DNA from 2 places in the Bordetella muralis genome. Region 2 is predicted to be linked to the other one. Evidence: riboswitches for the same ligand, from Rfam matches in the RefSeq annotation. Region 2 holds a riboswitch; the other holds the start of a gene.

Region 1 (7,669 bases), on a different contig from region 2:
ATTGATCGCGGCAGCCTGCCCGAAGGCGGCCACACCCATGGCCAGATTGCCGCCTCCGCCGGCCAGGGCGGCCAGCAATGCTGCAGCCAGACTGGCCATCATGACGACACCGCTCTGGCTTTGCTGCGTCATGCCGCGCGCAATATGGCGCTGCACCACGTGTCCGATTTCGTGGGCCAACACCGACGCCAGTTCGGCCTCGCTGGTAGACTCGACAATCAACCCGCTGTTGACGCCGATGAACCCGCCTGGCATGGCAAAGGCGTTGATCTGGGGGTCTCGCACGCCGAACATTTCGACGTCAGGCACCGCTCCAGGGGCAAAGGACGCCAGCTTGCGCCCCATGGTCGTCAGGTATTGAGTGACTTCGGGATCGTTGATGTAGGTAGGGTCGCGCCTGCCCTGCGCCATGATCGCCTCGCCGAGTTGGCGCTCCAGCGCGGGCGACAAGTCTGCCGACGAAGCCGCGCCCATGGACGGCAGGCCCACAGGCTGAGCGCTGGCAGGCGCAAAAGGCATGACCAAGCTCAAACTGAGGGCGCCGGCCAGGCAGCGCTTCACCATTGATGTCGAAATTATCGAATAACTGCGGTTCATGGCAATATGATAGCGATCGCCAGCAAAAGTTTTGGCAGATCGTTCAATTTTCTATTGAGGTTCTCTCTCATGCGCCCGATTCGCAAGGCCGTATTCCCCGTTGCGGGAATGGGTACGCGTTTTCTGCCGGCCACCAAGGCAATGCCCAAAGAAATGTTGCCTGTCGTCGACAAACCATTAATTCAGTACGCCGTCGAAGAAGCATTGGCCGCCGGAATCACCGACTTGATTTTCGTTACGGGCCGCAATAAACGCGCGATCGAAGACCATTTCGATTCGGCCCCGGAACTCGAGGCCGAGTTGGCGCGCAAGGGTAAAGACGAGTTGCTGGACATGGTGCGAAGTATTTTGCCAGCCCACATCAATTGCCTCTACATCCGGCAATCGGCGCCGCTGGGGCTGGGCCATGCGGTGCTTACGGCCGCACCGGCGGTGGGCAACGAGCCTTTTGCAGTACTACTGGCCGACGACCTGATCGATGCGGAGACGCCTGTTTTGAAGCAGCTCATCGACACGGCCTATGCCCAGAATGCCAGCGTGGTGGCCGTGCAGGATGTCCCTCGCGCAGACACCGGCAAATATGGCATCGTGGGGACCCGCGCGCTAGATCACCGTACGGCCCGGATTACGCGCATAGTCGAGAAACCCACTCCGGAGGAAGCGCCATCAACGCTTGCCGTGGTGGGGCGTTATGTGCTTGAAGCGGAAATCTTCGCTCATCTCAGAGCGACGCAGGCCGGCGCGAATAATGAAATCCAGCTGACAGATGGCATTGCGTCGATGCTGGGTGAGTGTTCGGTCTGGGCGCATCGGTACGAAGGGCAGCGGTATGACTGCGGAAACAAGGAGGGAATGTTTCAGGCGACCGTGGCGTTGGGACGGAAGTATCACGGGCTGACTGATACATAGCGGCGCACAGGGGAATGAGCCCCTTGGCATGAATCAAGGGGTGATGACCGATTTGTCCGGCTGGACTTGTGCGGATTGGCGTTGCCGGGCGCGAGCTTGGCGGTCTTCGGGGCGAAGGCGGCCTTTGCCAGAGAGGCGCATCAAGGTGCCTAGCGCGACCATCAGGCCAAAGACCTCCACCAGGGCAGCGGGTATCCACATGGTCAGGCCGCCGATAGTTTGGTCGGTTTGGGCGGACATGGCGATGGCGCGGCCACAGAGTTCGAACAAGGGGTAGATGTCGGACTCGGTGAAGGCAATGACAGCGCCGGCGACCATTTGGGGGGCCATGGTCAGGACGGGGGAAATCACGCGGCCGCCAGGGCTCATGGCGGCGGGCGGGCTGGGGCGGCGATCCAGGATCAGGTTCCAATACATGAACCCGCTGATGACGACGGACCAATTCATCAGACGGTATAAACGCCAATCCAGCATGGAATAAAACTGGACGGACGGGATCAGCCAGATCAGGACGAGAAAGACAAAGAGCGCCGGAACGAAGTACTTGTTGGTCAATACGGCGACGATGAGACGGCCGCTGGCCGTGCGCAGGAAACCGCGCAAGCGTACTCGCCAAGCCAGAGGTAAGCCCGCCCGCATGACGGAACCAGGGAAGGCGGCCATCACCAGCAGCGGCCCCAGATGATGCAGGACCAGGTGCTGTATACGATGTATGAAGAACATACGCTCGGCGTAGTAGTCGACCCGCGTGTGCAGGGATAGGTAGAGCAACACCATGCCGGCCCAGAATAGAAACTGGCGGGCTTTGGTGACACGATGTACGCGCTGGCCGCGCAAGAACAACACGATGGCGGCCACGAATGCGGCCACCAAGGTGGGGGAAAATTCCCATGGAACGAGCCAGCCTAAACTATCCATGCCAAGATCCGTTGAGCCCGACGATGCGTTCATTGTAAGGGAGACCGTTCTGCGCCTTTGGGATGTACGCGAAAACGATAGCGCCTCCGGTTCAACCCGCTACGGCGACTTGATTTTGCCGATGGTACGAGGCCGTACAAACGGGTTTGCGTGACTACGGCCGCGTGGATTTTGCAGAACTGGGTGAGCTCTGCGGCAAGTTGATGAAGAAACAGGCTGGCTTGAGAAAGGCAGCGCCGTTGCAGCGCTGCCTCGGATGATCACGCCGTCGCGACAGCGGCGACGTTGGTCGGGTTGGCCGATGCGCCAAAATGCACGTGGCGAACGGCAGGGTTGGCCTGCAAGCGGCGAGCCTGCGACATGAGCTCGGCACGGAGCTCGGGGGGACAATTAACGGTAATGCACGCAGACGCGTAGTCGGCGTCGCGGCTGGAGTCGATTTGGAATTGGGCAACGTCGAGCCCGGCCGCACCAAAGTCCAGACAGACTTGCTTGCGTACGGCACCCAAGGCATCGCGCGGACACACGATGGTCAATCGCGACGTACCGTGACGGCGATGGAGCGAGCTGGCGCGGTCCACACCAGCGCGGCGCATGAACAGATCAAATAAACGCATGGCAGCCTCCCGATAAAGCTCGGAGCGTTCAAACGAATACGCACGCGCCTATCCAGCGGCCATACGCTAGACGCACAAACGAGGCGCGGCTACGCAGGCTGCGATAAGACAGCGGCGGTTCTGGCGGTTTGGTGGGGATGTGACAACCAAGAACTGGTTGTCATAACCGCACCCTGCACTGGCAGGATGCGGCAGAAGGAGATTCTGCGGAGATCCTGTCAGGCAGCGACGTCGATGCAAGATCGACTACTGTCGCCGGAATCGGTATTCACAGAACAACTCCGAATGATGTAAACAGGTTGATTTTACGCGAACTTCGACTCGATAACAAGGGTTTTCCCGAAATTGTGTCAACGGCTCGCTTTCAAGCCATGCCGGTCTTTCCGGCGCAGGCCGATTTTCGGGTTCCCAAAATCAAGCCCAAAAATGCCAGGCCAGATACAGCACAAACACCCCATACAAGCCGCCTACGCCAGCCAGGCCGGTAACGCTCATGCTGGCGCGGCGAAAACGTATCCACAGTATCGAAATGGAAGCCAAGGTCAGCAGGCCTGCCATCAATAATGGGGCATCAAGCAACCACGGCGTCATGGCGATACCCAAGGCGCTGGGAATGGTGGCCTGGATCATCATGGCGCCCGAGATGTTGGCCAAAGCGAGGCGTTCTTTGCCCTGGCGTACCCAGATCAAGGCGTTCATGATCTCGGGCAACTCGGTCGCCACAGGCGCCAGCAGCAATGCGGCCAGATGCGCAGAGGCGCCAAATGCGATGCCCAACAACTCAATCTGATTCACAAACACGTGGGACGCACCCGCAATCACGGCAAGTGCCAGGACGGTTTGCACACAGGCCCAAGCCATGGAGGGGTTCTGGTCGCTGGGCCGCAGTTTCAACGGCTCGAGATCCTCGCAGTCCAGACAGGCCTCGTCGTTGGACAACTCGCGTTTGACATAAAGCGCATATACCCCGACAAACAGCAGGGCTAGCCAGGGTTTCCAGGCAAACACGAGGAGCCCCAATCCGACCTTGAAGACAAACACGCCCATGAACCACGCCTGGTCGCGTGCCAGCCTGGGTTGATCGGCGTTGATGCAGTCAGTGCGCCGTGCTCGCCACAGGGTCAGGCCAACCACAGCATACGCCAGGGTGGCCAACACCAGCGGCCCGCCCATGGCGGCGCCGACGCCTATGTCTTTTTGCTCTGGAGAGGAGCCGAACACCACGGCCATGAACGTGACGGCGCTTTCGGGCAAAGCGGTGCCGAACGCAGCGAGCACGGTGCCGGTCGCAGTCGCGCCCAGGTTCAGTCTATGACCTACCCACTCGATACCGTTGACGAAATACTCGCAGGCAAAATAGATAACCAGCGCAGAGAGGAAAAACAGCAACAGGGTGAGAAACATGATGCACAGCCGGACGAGCAGATACCAATGGCGCGACAATGCGGCTCGCCCGGCAAGGTGAACGCACTGCGGCCAAAGGTCTCGCCTGGCTGATCCGGCCGCGCGCAAGGCCGCAGCTCGGGAGCCGTCAGCGCCATGGGGGTCAAGACCACCAAGTCTGTTGACGCTGACTCCTTTGGGGATCAAAGGATGGCTACTCCCCAATGACAGTGGGCAGGATTGTAGCAGCCGCTCCAACGATGCACGTTGCACAAGGATGACAGGGAACGGGATATTTGCTGACGCCGTGCCGCCCTCGCCGTGGTGTTCATGAGCCCTGCCTGAACGCGCGGTGCCGATAAGCCGCTGCTGCCTTGGCGGTATGCGGCGCAGACAGAAAATCAGACGCCGATTGAGACATTTCTGCCCTGCCTGGACGCGATGGGTCGCGGTAAAGTGAGTGGGTTTTCATTATTGATGGCCTCGCCGACTTTGCCATGAGCCTGCCCTGCACTGATATCGCTCCATTCGTAGAACGCCGTCGACGCTTGTTGGCCCATATGCGGGCGGCAGGCGGCGGGATCGCGGTGCTGTCCACAGCCCCTCATGCGCAGCGTAACCACGACGCTGAATATCCGTATCGGCATGACAGCGATTTTTATTATCTGACGGGCTTCATAGAGCCCGAGGCATGGCTGGTGCTGGTCGCTGGCATCACAGATCGTGCCATTCTGTTTTGCCGGGCAAAACATCCAGAGCAAGAAATCTGGGAAGGGTACCGCTGCGGCCCGGATGCCGCCGTGACGCGCTATGGATTCGACGAGGCCTATGCCACAGATGAACTGGATACGTTGTTGCCCGCGTTGTTATCGGATCAACCCACGCTGTACCGCTCCTTTGCGGCGGCCGGATCGGTCGAGCGCAAGCTGCGGCACTGGCTGCTCCAAGCCGAACAGCAGGGGCGCGGCCGGCGTCTGGCGCCTGGCCGCATCCAGGACCTGCGACCCATACTGGCCGATATGCGCGTGATCAAGGACGCGAGCGAAATCGCCGCCATGCGCCAGGCGGCGCGTATTTCGGCGGGCGCCCATACGCGCGCCATGCGGGCCGCCCGGCCCGGTATGCACGAATACCAATTGGAAGCCGAGCTGTTGTACGAGTTTCGGCGTCATGGAGCCCAGTCGCCCGCCTATCCCAGCATCGTGGCTGCGGGCGCCAATGCGTGTGTGTTGCACTACGCTGCGGGCGATACCGTACTGCGTGATGGCGACCTGGTATTGATAGACGCTGGCTGTGAATATGACAGCTATGCGTCGGACATTACCCGCACATTCCCCGCCAACGGACGATTTACGGGCCCCCAACGCACGCTCTATGACTTGACGGCCGCTGCACAGCAGGCCGCTGTGCAGGCGACGGCGCCAGGGCGCAGTTGGAACGATGCTCATGAGGCCGCGGTGCGTGTGCTGGCCCAAGGCATGCTGGACGAGGGGCTGCTGCACGGCTCTCTGGATGGCGTATTGGAATCGACCGCCTATACGCGTTTTTACATGCACCGCACCGGCCATTGGCTGGGGCTGGACGTGCATGATGTGGGCGACTATAGACAGGGTTCAGTCTCGGAGCAGGATCGCCCCTGGCGGTCGCTGGCGGCCGGCATGGTGCTCACGATCGAACCGGGCATTTATGTGCGCGAGGCAGCGGACGTGCCCGAGGCATTCTGGAATATCGGTATCCGCATCGAAGACGACGCGCTGGTCACTGCAGAGGGCTGTGAGCTGATCACGCGAGGTGTGCCGGTCGACGCCAGAGAGATCGAGGCGCTGATGCGGGAATAATCCAAACGGCTACAGCACGTATCCGTCCAGCCATCCCATCGCCGTCCAGGTGTACACCACCACCATGGCGATGGCGAACATGCCTACGATGGCGCCTATCAGCGTCCCGACAATCGCCACTAACACCGGCCCCAGCCCTGTATGGGTCACCCGTCCCTGACCAGGGTGATACAGGCGATCGAATTTCTCGTCCGGCATGAGGCTGAATACCACCCCCTCGATGAAACCGTCGATCATCGGGATGAACAACAGGAAAAACACGGGATTGTCATACCACACTGGAAACTGTGCCGCCGCCACCAGGCAAACAACGGCAGCCAACGTCACCAGCCAGGCATAACGCCGCCTCAGGTACCACCAATGCGCTCCGAAACCACCCAGAAAACAGGCGAGCAGCCCCAGCACGACTTTGTTGCGAGGACGAGGCATTGCTGCGGGCGCGGAGAATGGGACGGATGTCATGGTGAGATTGTAAAGGTGGACGGTAAAATTCGACGATGACTCAGTCTGCTTACGATATCGCGATTTTGGGCGCCGGCCCGGTTGGCCATGTGCTGGCACTCTTGTTAGCACGGCATACCGCGCAACCGCAACGCATTGCCTTGCTGGCGGGATCGGCAGCGCCGGCCGCACAAGCGCCGTCCCCCGCGACGGATCCCCGTGTGCTGGCGATGAACCACGGCAGCCGGGTCTTGTTGGAATCTTTGCAGGCCTGGCCTGGCCGGGCGGCAGATATCCGCCATGTTCACGTCTCCCAGCGCGGACGGCTGGGCAGCACGGTTATTCATTCTGATAATTTTCAGGTGCCGCGCCTGGGCAGCGTCGTGTCGTATGCCGAATTGCACGCCACCCTGCAAAACTGCGTCAAGGCGAGCGGCGTAACGGTGCTGCATGGCCCCCCTGCCCATGTCCACCGCCAGGATAATCAGAGAATTCAGGTTCGACAGGGCGACACTGAGCTGCTGTGCAGCGTCGCCGTGCTATCCGACGGCAGCAGCGGCGCCGATGTACGGCGTGAATATAGCCAGCATGCCATTGTCACGAGCGCTCAGGCGACGCTGCCTCGGCCTGCTTGGGCGTGGGAACGCTTCACGCGCGAAGGGCCGTTGGCCTTGCTCCCTCACCCTCTCAATGCGCAGGCCTATTCGGTCGTCTGGTGCAGCGCCCCCGAGCGTGCTGCCGAACTGGTGCGACTGGATGATGCGGCGTTCTCGGCTGCCTTGAGTACGGCATTCGGGACTCGGTTAGGCCGCCTGTCCAGCGATGCTCCACGTCATGTATTCCCCTTGGCGCTCAATGCCCGGCGCACGCTGGTCCAAGGCCGCGTCGTCGCGATAGGCAATGCGGCCCAGACGTTGCACCCGGTGGCAGGCCAGGGGCTGAATCTCGGGTTGCGCGACGCCGCGC
Region 2 (7,669 bases):
CGGACAAAAAGCCCGCTGCGCACCGGTACGTATTCGCAAGGATGCATTGGGCGACAACCAACCGGCACAGGATCTGCTCGTCTCACCTTGGCATCATCTGTACGTCGATGGCGTGCTGGTGCGTGCGCATGATCTGATCAATGGCATCACGATCACGCAGGAAGAGCAGGTGACAAGCGTGTCGTACTACCACGTTGAGTTGGACCAGTTCGATGTGGTGCTGGCCCATGGCGTCTATTCCGAGTCGTGGGCGGATGGCGGTAATCGCGATTTCTTTCAGAACGTCGATGTCACCGCACTGCGCCCTGAAGATAAACGCCGCCGCATGGCGGATCGGCCTGGCTTCAAGGCGCTGCGTCAGGCTCAGGAGATCGCGGCGATCCATGGCCGTATTGCGCAACGGGCGGACATGCTGGCCTCGGCACAGCGGTTGTCGAAAGCCGCTTGATCTGCACGGCCCTGAGGCTGTTGCATAGCCATGGCCTGGAACACCGTTCAGAGCCCGGCTGCCGTGAGATGCTCGTAAAGAATCGTTGAGCCGATCCCGATTAGCGCAATTCCGCCCAGGATTTCCGCGCGCTTGCCCGCGATGCTGCCCAGAATTCGGCCCACCAGCACGCCTATTGTCACCATGAGCGTCGTGGCCAAGCCAATCGCAATGGCGGTGACCACAATATTGTTGTCAATAAAGGCCAGGCTGACGCCAACGGCCATGGCATCGATGCTCGTGGCAAAACCCGTGGCGGCCAATAGCCAGAAAGAATGGCGTTTTACCGGGGCTGTTTCCTCATTCTCCAGCTTGAAGGCATTGCGGATCATCATCAGCCCCAAAATACAGAGCATGGCGAAGGCGATCCAATGATCCCATTCGCGCACATACTGGGCGGCGACAGAGCCGAGGCCCCATCCGATGAGCGGAGTGATCGCTTCGATGACGCCAAAGATGACGCCGGTTCTGAGGGCCTCGGGGAATTTGGGGTTTTTGAGGGCGGTGCCTTTGCTGACAGCGGCGGCAAAAGCATCCGTAGACATCGCCAGGGCGAGCACGAGCGTGGAAAGTGCGTTCATGTTGACCTAATCAACCGGGCATAGACAGCACAGACCATTCACACGCCCGGCGCAATGTGAAGGATCTATGGTCTCGCCAAGCCACACAGGCCGCTTGCGCCATGGCCGTCGGGCCAAGAATGTTGACGCAAGCCTCTTTCAGAAAATCCTGAAAGGAAGCTACTCCCCAGAGAGAACGGCGATTTTATCAGACTTCGTGTTAATCTTTTTATACCTAAGGGGGGTATCCTATGTCGCACATCTCGACGCACAAAGACGAGCTGCTCAAGCGCGTTCAACGGATCGCTGGGCAGGTCCATGCCGTCCAGCGTTCTCTGGAAAACGAGGCCGACTGCGACAAAATCCTGCATCTGGTCGCAGCGACCCGAGGCGCGCTGAATGGCCTGTTGGATGAACTGCTGGAGGCCCATGCCCGAGAGCATGTCGCTCATCCGGATTTGAGTGCAGACGAACGGCAGCAGGGGGTCGAGGCGCTGGTCACGGCCATCCGGCGCTATTCCAAATAGTGGACCGTTGACCGTCCATGACATCAGACACAGGTATCAGCCGATCCTGCGGCCTTGCCGTTGCATTCTTTCCGTCTCGGTAATCCGGGCCTATTGAGTGACACAATGAATACGAGCGACAATCTGTCAGCAGACCAGCATGGACATTCGTTCCTCGGCCGCGACCACGACGCCAACGCAAAGCGGACGACCTGGGTCGTCGCCCTGACGTTCGTCATGATGGTGGGGGAGGTCATCGCCGGCTATGTCACGGGCTCCATGGCCTTGTTGGCCGATGGTTTTCATATGGCGACCCACGCTGGGGCGCTGGGCATCGCAGCTGCGGCATACGGATACGCCAAACGTCATGCGGATGACCGTGCATTCAGCTTCGGGACGGGCAAGGTCGGGGAGCTGGCTGGTTTCGCCTCCGCGCTGATTCTGGGCATCGTGGCGCTGGCCATCGGGGTGGAATCGGCACTCCGATTGGTCAATCCGAGCTCGGTGGCGTTCGGCGAGGCCACCGTTATTGCGGTCATCGGATTGCTGGTCAATATCGTGAGCGCGATGTTGCTCTCGGGCGGGCACGGGCATCACCATGGGCACCCTCATCACTCGCACGGTCACCGGGCCCACGGTAGCCATGAGGCGCACAGCCACGGACATGCCAGTCACGACCATCATCTCCACGACAACACTCACGAGCACAGCGGTCATGGCCACGGCCAGGACAACAACCTGCGCTCGGCCTACTTACATGTGATGGCCGATGCCTTGACCTCGGTATTGGCTATTCTGGCCTTGCTGGCAGGCCGCTATCTCGGATGGGTATGGCTCGATCCTGTCATGGGCATCGTCGGGGCGGCCGTCATCGCGCGCTGGGCCTGGACACTGATGCGCGATACCAGCAGCGTCCTGCTGGATGCCACGGATGATCACGTCGCCGAGGAAATCCGGGACGCCCTTGAATCATGCGCCGGCACGACCATCACTGACCTGCACGTCTGGCAGATCGGCCCGCAGGCGCGGGCAGCCATCGTCTGCGTCAAGGCGGCGGCTGGTATTACCGCAGGCGAGATTCGCGCCAAACTCGCGTCTATCGATGAAATCCGTCACTTGACGGTCGAAGTCGCCCCTCTGCCGGACGCTGCCAAACTGCTTGTCTGATATCCCGCTGACAATGGTAAACTCCGGCGGCTAACCTAGTGCGGTTACAGCAGTGGCAAGGGCGAATCGGTTCGCCCTTTTTTGCCCCGGCTGCCTCAAGGCAAAAACATCCCGTCGGGGGTGTCCTGTCGGCGGGTGGAGGGTGATGTGCCATCGGCCGCAGATGGGAAAGCCTTCCCTCAGGGGAGCCCCTTTTGGGCAGCGCCGCCGCGCCGTGGCAAGCGTGGCGTATTTATTTGTGCCGGGCCATCGCGAGACAAAACATGTGTCTCGGGATAATGCCATTCATGAGATTGGCGTTGCGGTCTGTTTTGATGCGTTTTTTTGCGGCGCGGGGTCCGTTTTTGCCGGGCGCCGCGTAGGGCAAACAAGGATTCCATGTTCGAACTAATACGCAATCACCGTCGCTGGATGCAGTTCATTCTGCTGATTTTGATCGTGCCGTCGTTTTTCCTGGTCGGCATCCAGGGCTATGACAGCTTTATCAACCGTGAACCGGAGTTGGCCACGGTCGCCGGGCAACCCATTACGCGCGGCGAGTTCGACAATGCGCACCGCAATCAGCTCGAGAATTTCCGCCAACGCCTGGGCAGCCGTTATGACCCCGCACTGGTCGATACGCCGGCTATGCGTGAGCAACTCTTGAACCAGTTGATCGACCAGCGCCTCTTGGCCCAGGTGGCTCAGGACAACCGTTTTTCGGTCTCGGATAGCACGCTGCGCAACACCATCGCTTCTATTCCCCAGGTCCAGGATAACGGCCGTTTCTCGCCTGAGCGCTATCGCCAGGTGTTGGCCAGCCAGGGAATGACGCCTACGATGTACGAGGCCGGCTTGCGCAGCGATCTGGCGATCGGACGCGTGCTGCAGCCCGTGGCGGAGTCCGCTACTGCGCCTGCGGCCGTGACGGCGTCGCTGGAGTCGGCCCTGACCCAGGAACGCACCGTGCAATTGCGCCGCTTTGCGGCTGCTGATTACCGTACTCAGGTATCCGTGTCCCCCGAGGACATCAAGACCTGGTACGACGCCAATCAACAGCAGCTGACGGTTCCTGAGCAAGTCACCGCGCAATACCTGGTGCTGGACGAGGCTGCCGCATCGCAAGACATCCAAGTCAAAGACGAGGACATCACCGGCTATTACGAACAGAACAAGAACCGTTTTGGCCAGCCCGAACGCCGACGCGCCAGCCACATCATGATTCAGGTGGCCGCCGGCGCTTCGGATGCGGATCGCCAGGCGGCTCGTGCCAAGGCTGAGTCGCTGGCCCAGCAGGCCGCCGCCAATCCGGCTGGCTTTGCCGATCTGGCCAAAGCCAACTCGCAGGACGCAGGCTCGGCCCAAAAGGGTGGCGATCTGGGATGGATGGCCTCCGGCATGCTGACCGGCGACCTGAACAAGACCATCTTCAGCCTGAACAAGGACCAGGTGTCCGGGGTTGTCGAGAGCCCGTCGGGCTTTCACGTGATCCAGGTGACCGACATCCAGCCGGCAAGCGCCAAGCCCCTGGCCGAGGTTCGCGACGAGATCGTGGCCGAGATCCGCAAGCAGATCGCGGCGACGCGATTTGCGGAGATGGCGACCAAGCTGACCGAGATCGTCTATGACCAGCGCGACAGCCTGCAGCCTGCCGCCGATGCGCTGGGCCTGAAGATTCGCAGCGTCAGCGGCATTACTCGCCAGGGGCTGCTGCCCGCGGATAAAACTGTCGGTGCGAATCCGGCATCGGCCAGCAGCGATGCGGCCTTGCTGGACAATCCGCGCGTGCGTGAATCCCTGTTCTCGAACGATACGTTGCGTGAAAAGCTGAATTCCGGCGTGATCGAGCTGTCGTCTGACACCTTGCTCGTCGTGCGGGCGGCAGAGGTTCAGCCGCAACACGTTTCGCCGCTGGACAAGGTCACCGACTCCATCCGTGATCGCCTCACCAACGAGCGAGCGGCCGAGGCTGCCCGCAAGGCAGGCGAGGAGGCCCTGAAAACCTGGTCGGCCGATGCGGCCAGCCTGCCCGAGGGCTTTGGCGCCAGCATCACCGTGACGCGCGAACAACCGCAACAGTTGACTGCGCCCGTGTTGCAGGCCGCGATGCGTTTGCCCTCGCAGCCTGTGCCCGCGTATGCAGGCGCTGTCGACGGCAATGATTATGTGGTGGTGCGCCTGGACAAGGTCGAGCCCGGCAAAGTCGAGGCCGCTGACTCCGAGCTCTTTAGCCGGCAACTCAGCGCCGCCTGGGGCGACGCCGAGTCCGCTGCCATCATGAAAATGCTGCGCGAGCAATATCAGGTCAAGATCCTGCCCGAGGCGGCGAATGCGATCAAGGGGTCGGATGACCCCGAATCGGCCGCAGGCTAAGGCTGTTTAGCCGTTTTGCTTGTTGTTTCCAATATGGGCCGCAATGCGGCCCATACGTTTTTAAGCAGGGCAGGTTGCGCTTGCTCATTGGGATGAATGCCATCTGCCTGAAACTGCGTGCGGTCCGTGGCGATGCCTTCCATCAGGAAGGGCGCCAGATGAGCTTGCTCGGATTTGGCGACCGCCGGAAAGATGCTGGCAAAGCGCTGGGTGTAATCCCGGCCATAGTTCGGCGGGATCTGCATGCCCACCAATAGCACCTGGGCCCCGGCTTTTTGCGCGTTCTGTGTCATCGTGCGCAGATTCTGCTCGGTCATCTGTAGCGACAGGCCGCGCAGCGCATCATTCGAGCCCAGTTCGATCACGACAATATCTGGATGATGGCGCTGCAGCAGTGCTGGCAGGCGGGCGAGCCCCCCGCTCGTCGTGTCGCCGCTGATGCTGGCGTTCGCAACCTGATAGTTAGGGTATTGTTCTGACATTCGCTTGGCCAGCAAGTCCACCCAACCGGATCCGCGCGTCAAGCCATACTCGGCCGACAAGCTGTCACCAACGACGAGTAAGGTGTGTGTTGCGGAACCCGCGGCGGGATTGGGGGTCTGAGCGAAGGCTGTCGCGGAAATGGCCAACGCGCCTATGGCAAAACAACGGAAAAGCATACGCATGGATAGTAAGGTCTCGATTGAAGTCTCAGGGCTGGGCAAACAGGTTTCCGATGCCGGGGGTACCTTGTCGATCCTGCAAAATATCGATTTTACGGTGGCTGCCGGCAGCGCTTTGGCGATCACTGGCAGTTCCGGCTCCGGTAAATCTACCTTATTGGGACTGATGGCGGGGTTGGATGTTCCCTCGTCGGGCACGGTCCGGCTGGCGGGACAAGACTTGTTTTCCCTGGACGAGGACGGCCGTGCGCAGTTGCGTGCCCGGCATGTGGGATTCGTGTTCCAGTCTTTTCAGTTGCTGCCCAATCTGACGGCCCTGGAAAATGTCATGTTGCCGCTAGAGCTCGCCGGCCAGCCGGCGCGAGAGGCCGCCCAGAGCATGTTGCAACGCGTCGGCCTGGGAGAACGCCTGCATCACTATCCTCGTACGCTCTCTGGCGGCGAACAGCAGCGCGTGTCATTGGCGCGCGCGTTCGTGGTGCAGCCCGATCTGCTATTTGCCGACGAGCCCACCGGCAGTCTCGATGCCGCGACGGGTGAGACGGTGATAGACCTCATGTTCGATTTGCATCGCGAGCAGGGGACGACGCTGATTCTGGTCACCCATGACCCGCAACTGGCCTCGCGGTGTGGCCAGCAATTGGTGCTATCGGCTGGGCGCATACTCGACGCTTGATGGGCCGCATGGCCTGTCAAGCCTGCCGTACTTGGCGTGCAGTGACCTGACCCCGGCGCCATTCAATCAGCCCCGTCACGATACCGCTGGCGCAGATGATCGCAATCCCGAGCCATGTCAGCGCATCGGGAAAGTGCCCCCACGCCAGCCAACCCACCGTCGTCGCGCTGACGATCTGCAGGTAGACGAATGGCGCCAGCGTTGACGCCGCCGCATTGCGATAGGCCCCGATTTGCAGCAGATGGCCCAACGCGCCTGAGAACCCGGTCGAAATCAGCAGCATCCAATTACCGGGACTCAGATTGCTGAGTACCGGAAGCGCAGTCGGCAGGATCAAGGGCAACATCAGGGTCAGACAGACCGCGCCCACGGCGCCGCTCCAGATCAGCGAGGTGTACGGGTCGTCACCGGCGATGCGGCGCGTGGCGATGTATTGCGCGGTAAAGCAGCAAGCCGTCAACAGGCCGAAGAGCACGCCTAGGGGATGCAGGCCACCGCCCGGGCGGATGATGATCAGCACGCCACAGAATGCGACTGCGGCCGCGACCCAGCGCGACATGCGGGCAGGTTCTTTCAGCACCCAGGGGGCCAGGGCCAAGACCAGCAACGGCGCCAGGAAGTTGATGGCCGTGGCCTCGGCCTGCGGCATATAGCTCAGTGCGGTAAAGAAAGCCGCGGTTGCGCACAGCATCGCGCCGCCACGGATGAGCTGCTCCCGCGGGCGTGTACTGCGCAAAATGCCCATGCCCCGTTTGGGCAACACCAGTCCCAGCACCAGCACCAGATGCACCATATAACGTACCCAGCACAGAAACCACAAGGGTACGCCTGCCTCCATCACCCATTTGCCGCTGGCATCCAGGCACGTGAGCGTCCAGGCCGACAAAATCAACAGGACAATGCCTAACACGGGGCGCGCAGACGGGGCGCGCGGCGCAGAGGGCAATGGCGAAGCTGCCGGTCTGGATCCGGCGGCGGCCCGGTGCATGCGAGTCTCCTTGGTTCTAGTACAGGGCAAACGCAAGCCGGCGCAAGGCCGGCTCGGTAAAACGCAACATAATACGCCTATCCCTAGGAAACGGAGGTGGCGGCTATGATGAGCGGACCATGATCGATCTACGCAACATCGAAACTTTCTTTTGGGTGTCCACGCTGGGCAGTTTTCGGGCGGCGGCGGAGAAACTCAACACCACGCAGCCGGCTATTTCTCAGCGGATCGCCTCGTTGGAAGGCGACCTGGGAGTTCGGCTGTTTGAACG

Evidence for each region. A riboswitch is a leader RNA that binds a small molecule or an ion and turns the genes downstream of it on or off. The one in region 2 is predicted to bind manganese.
Region 1: another riboswitch for manganese. It lies ahead of ACYVIT_RS25030 (sodium:calcium antiporter); the one in region 2 lies ahead of mntP (manganese efflux pump MntP).

What each region holds. Positions count from the first base shown of each region.
Region 1 is NZ_BAAGVF010000010.1:86,604-94,272, reverse strand. It holds gene ACYVIT_RS25050 (M48 family metalloprotease) at 1-597, opposite strand, end outside; gene galU (UTP--glucose-1-phosphate uridylyltransferase GalU) at 667-1,506, shown strand; gene ACYVIT_RS25040 (cytochrome c oxidase assembly protein) at 1,540-2,424, opposite strand; gene ACYVIT_RS25035 (hypothetical protein) at 2,685-3,041, opposite strand; gene ACYVIT_RS25030 (sodium:calcium antiporter) at 3,456-4,445, opposite strand; yybP-ykoY riboswitch at 4,488-4,659, opposite strand; gene ACYVIT_RS25025 (aminopeptidase P N-terminal domain-containing protein) at 4,922-6,262, shown strand; gene ACYVIT_RS25020 (NINE protein) at 6,272-6,724, opposite strand; gene ACYVIT_RS25015 (UbiH/UbiF/VisC/COQ6 family ubiquinone biosynthesis hydroxylase) at 6,760-7,669, shown strand, end outside.
Region 2 is NZ_BAAGVF010000006.1:300,845-308,513, forward strand. It holds gene ACYVIT_RS12400 (Hint domain-containing protein) at 1-448, shown strand, start outside; gene mntP (manganese efflux pump MntP) at 496-1,068, opposite strand; yybP-ykoY riboswitch at 1,072-1,248, opposite strand; gene ACYVIT_RS12410 (metal/formaldehyde-sensitive transcriptional repressor) at 1,299-1,574, shown strand; gene dmeF (CDF family Co(II)/Ni(II) efflux transporter DmeF) at 1,680-2,720, shown strand; gene ACYVIT_RS12420 (SurA N-terminal domain-containing protein) at 3,099-5,072, shown strand; gene ACYVIT_RS12425 (arylesterase) at 5,069-5,737, opposite strand; gene ACYVIT_RS12430 (ABC transporter ATP-binding protein) at 5,736-6,410, shown strand; gene ACYVIT_RS12435 (DMT family transporter) at 6,427-7,398, opposite strand; gene ACYVIT_RS12440 (LysR family transcriptional regulator) at 7,518-7,669, shown strand, end outside.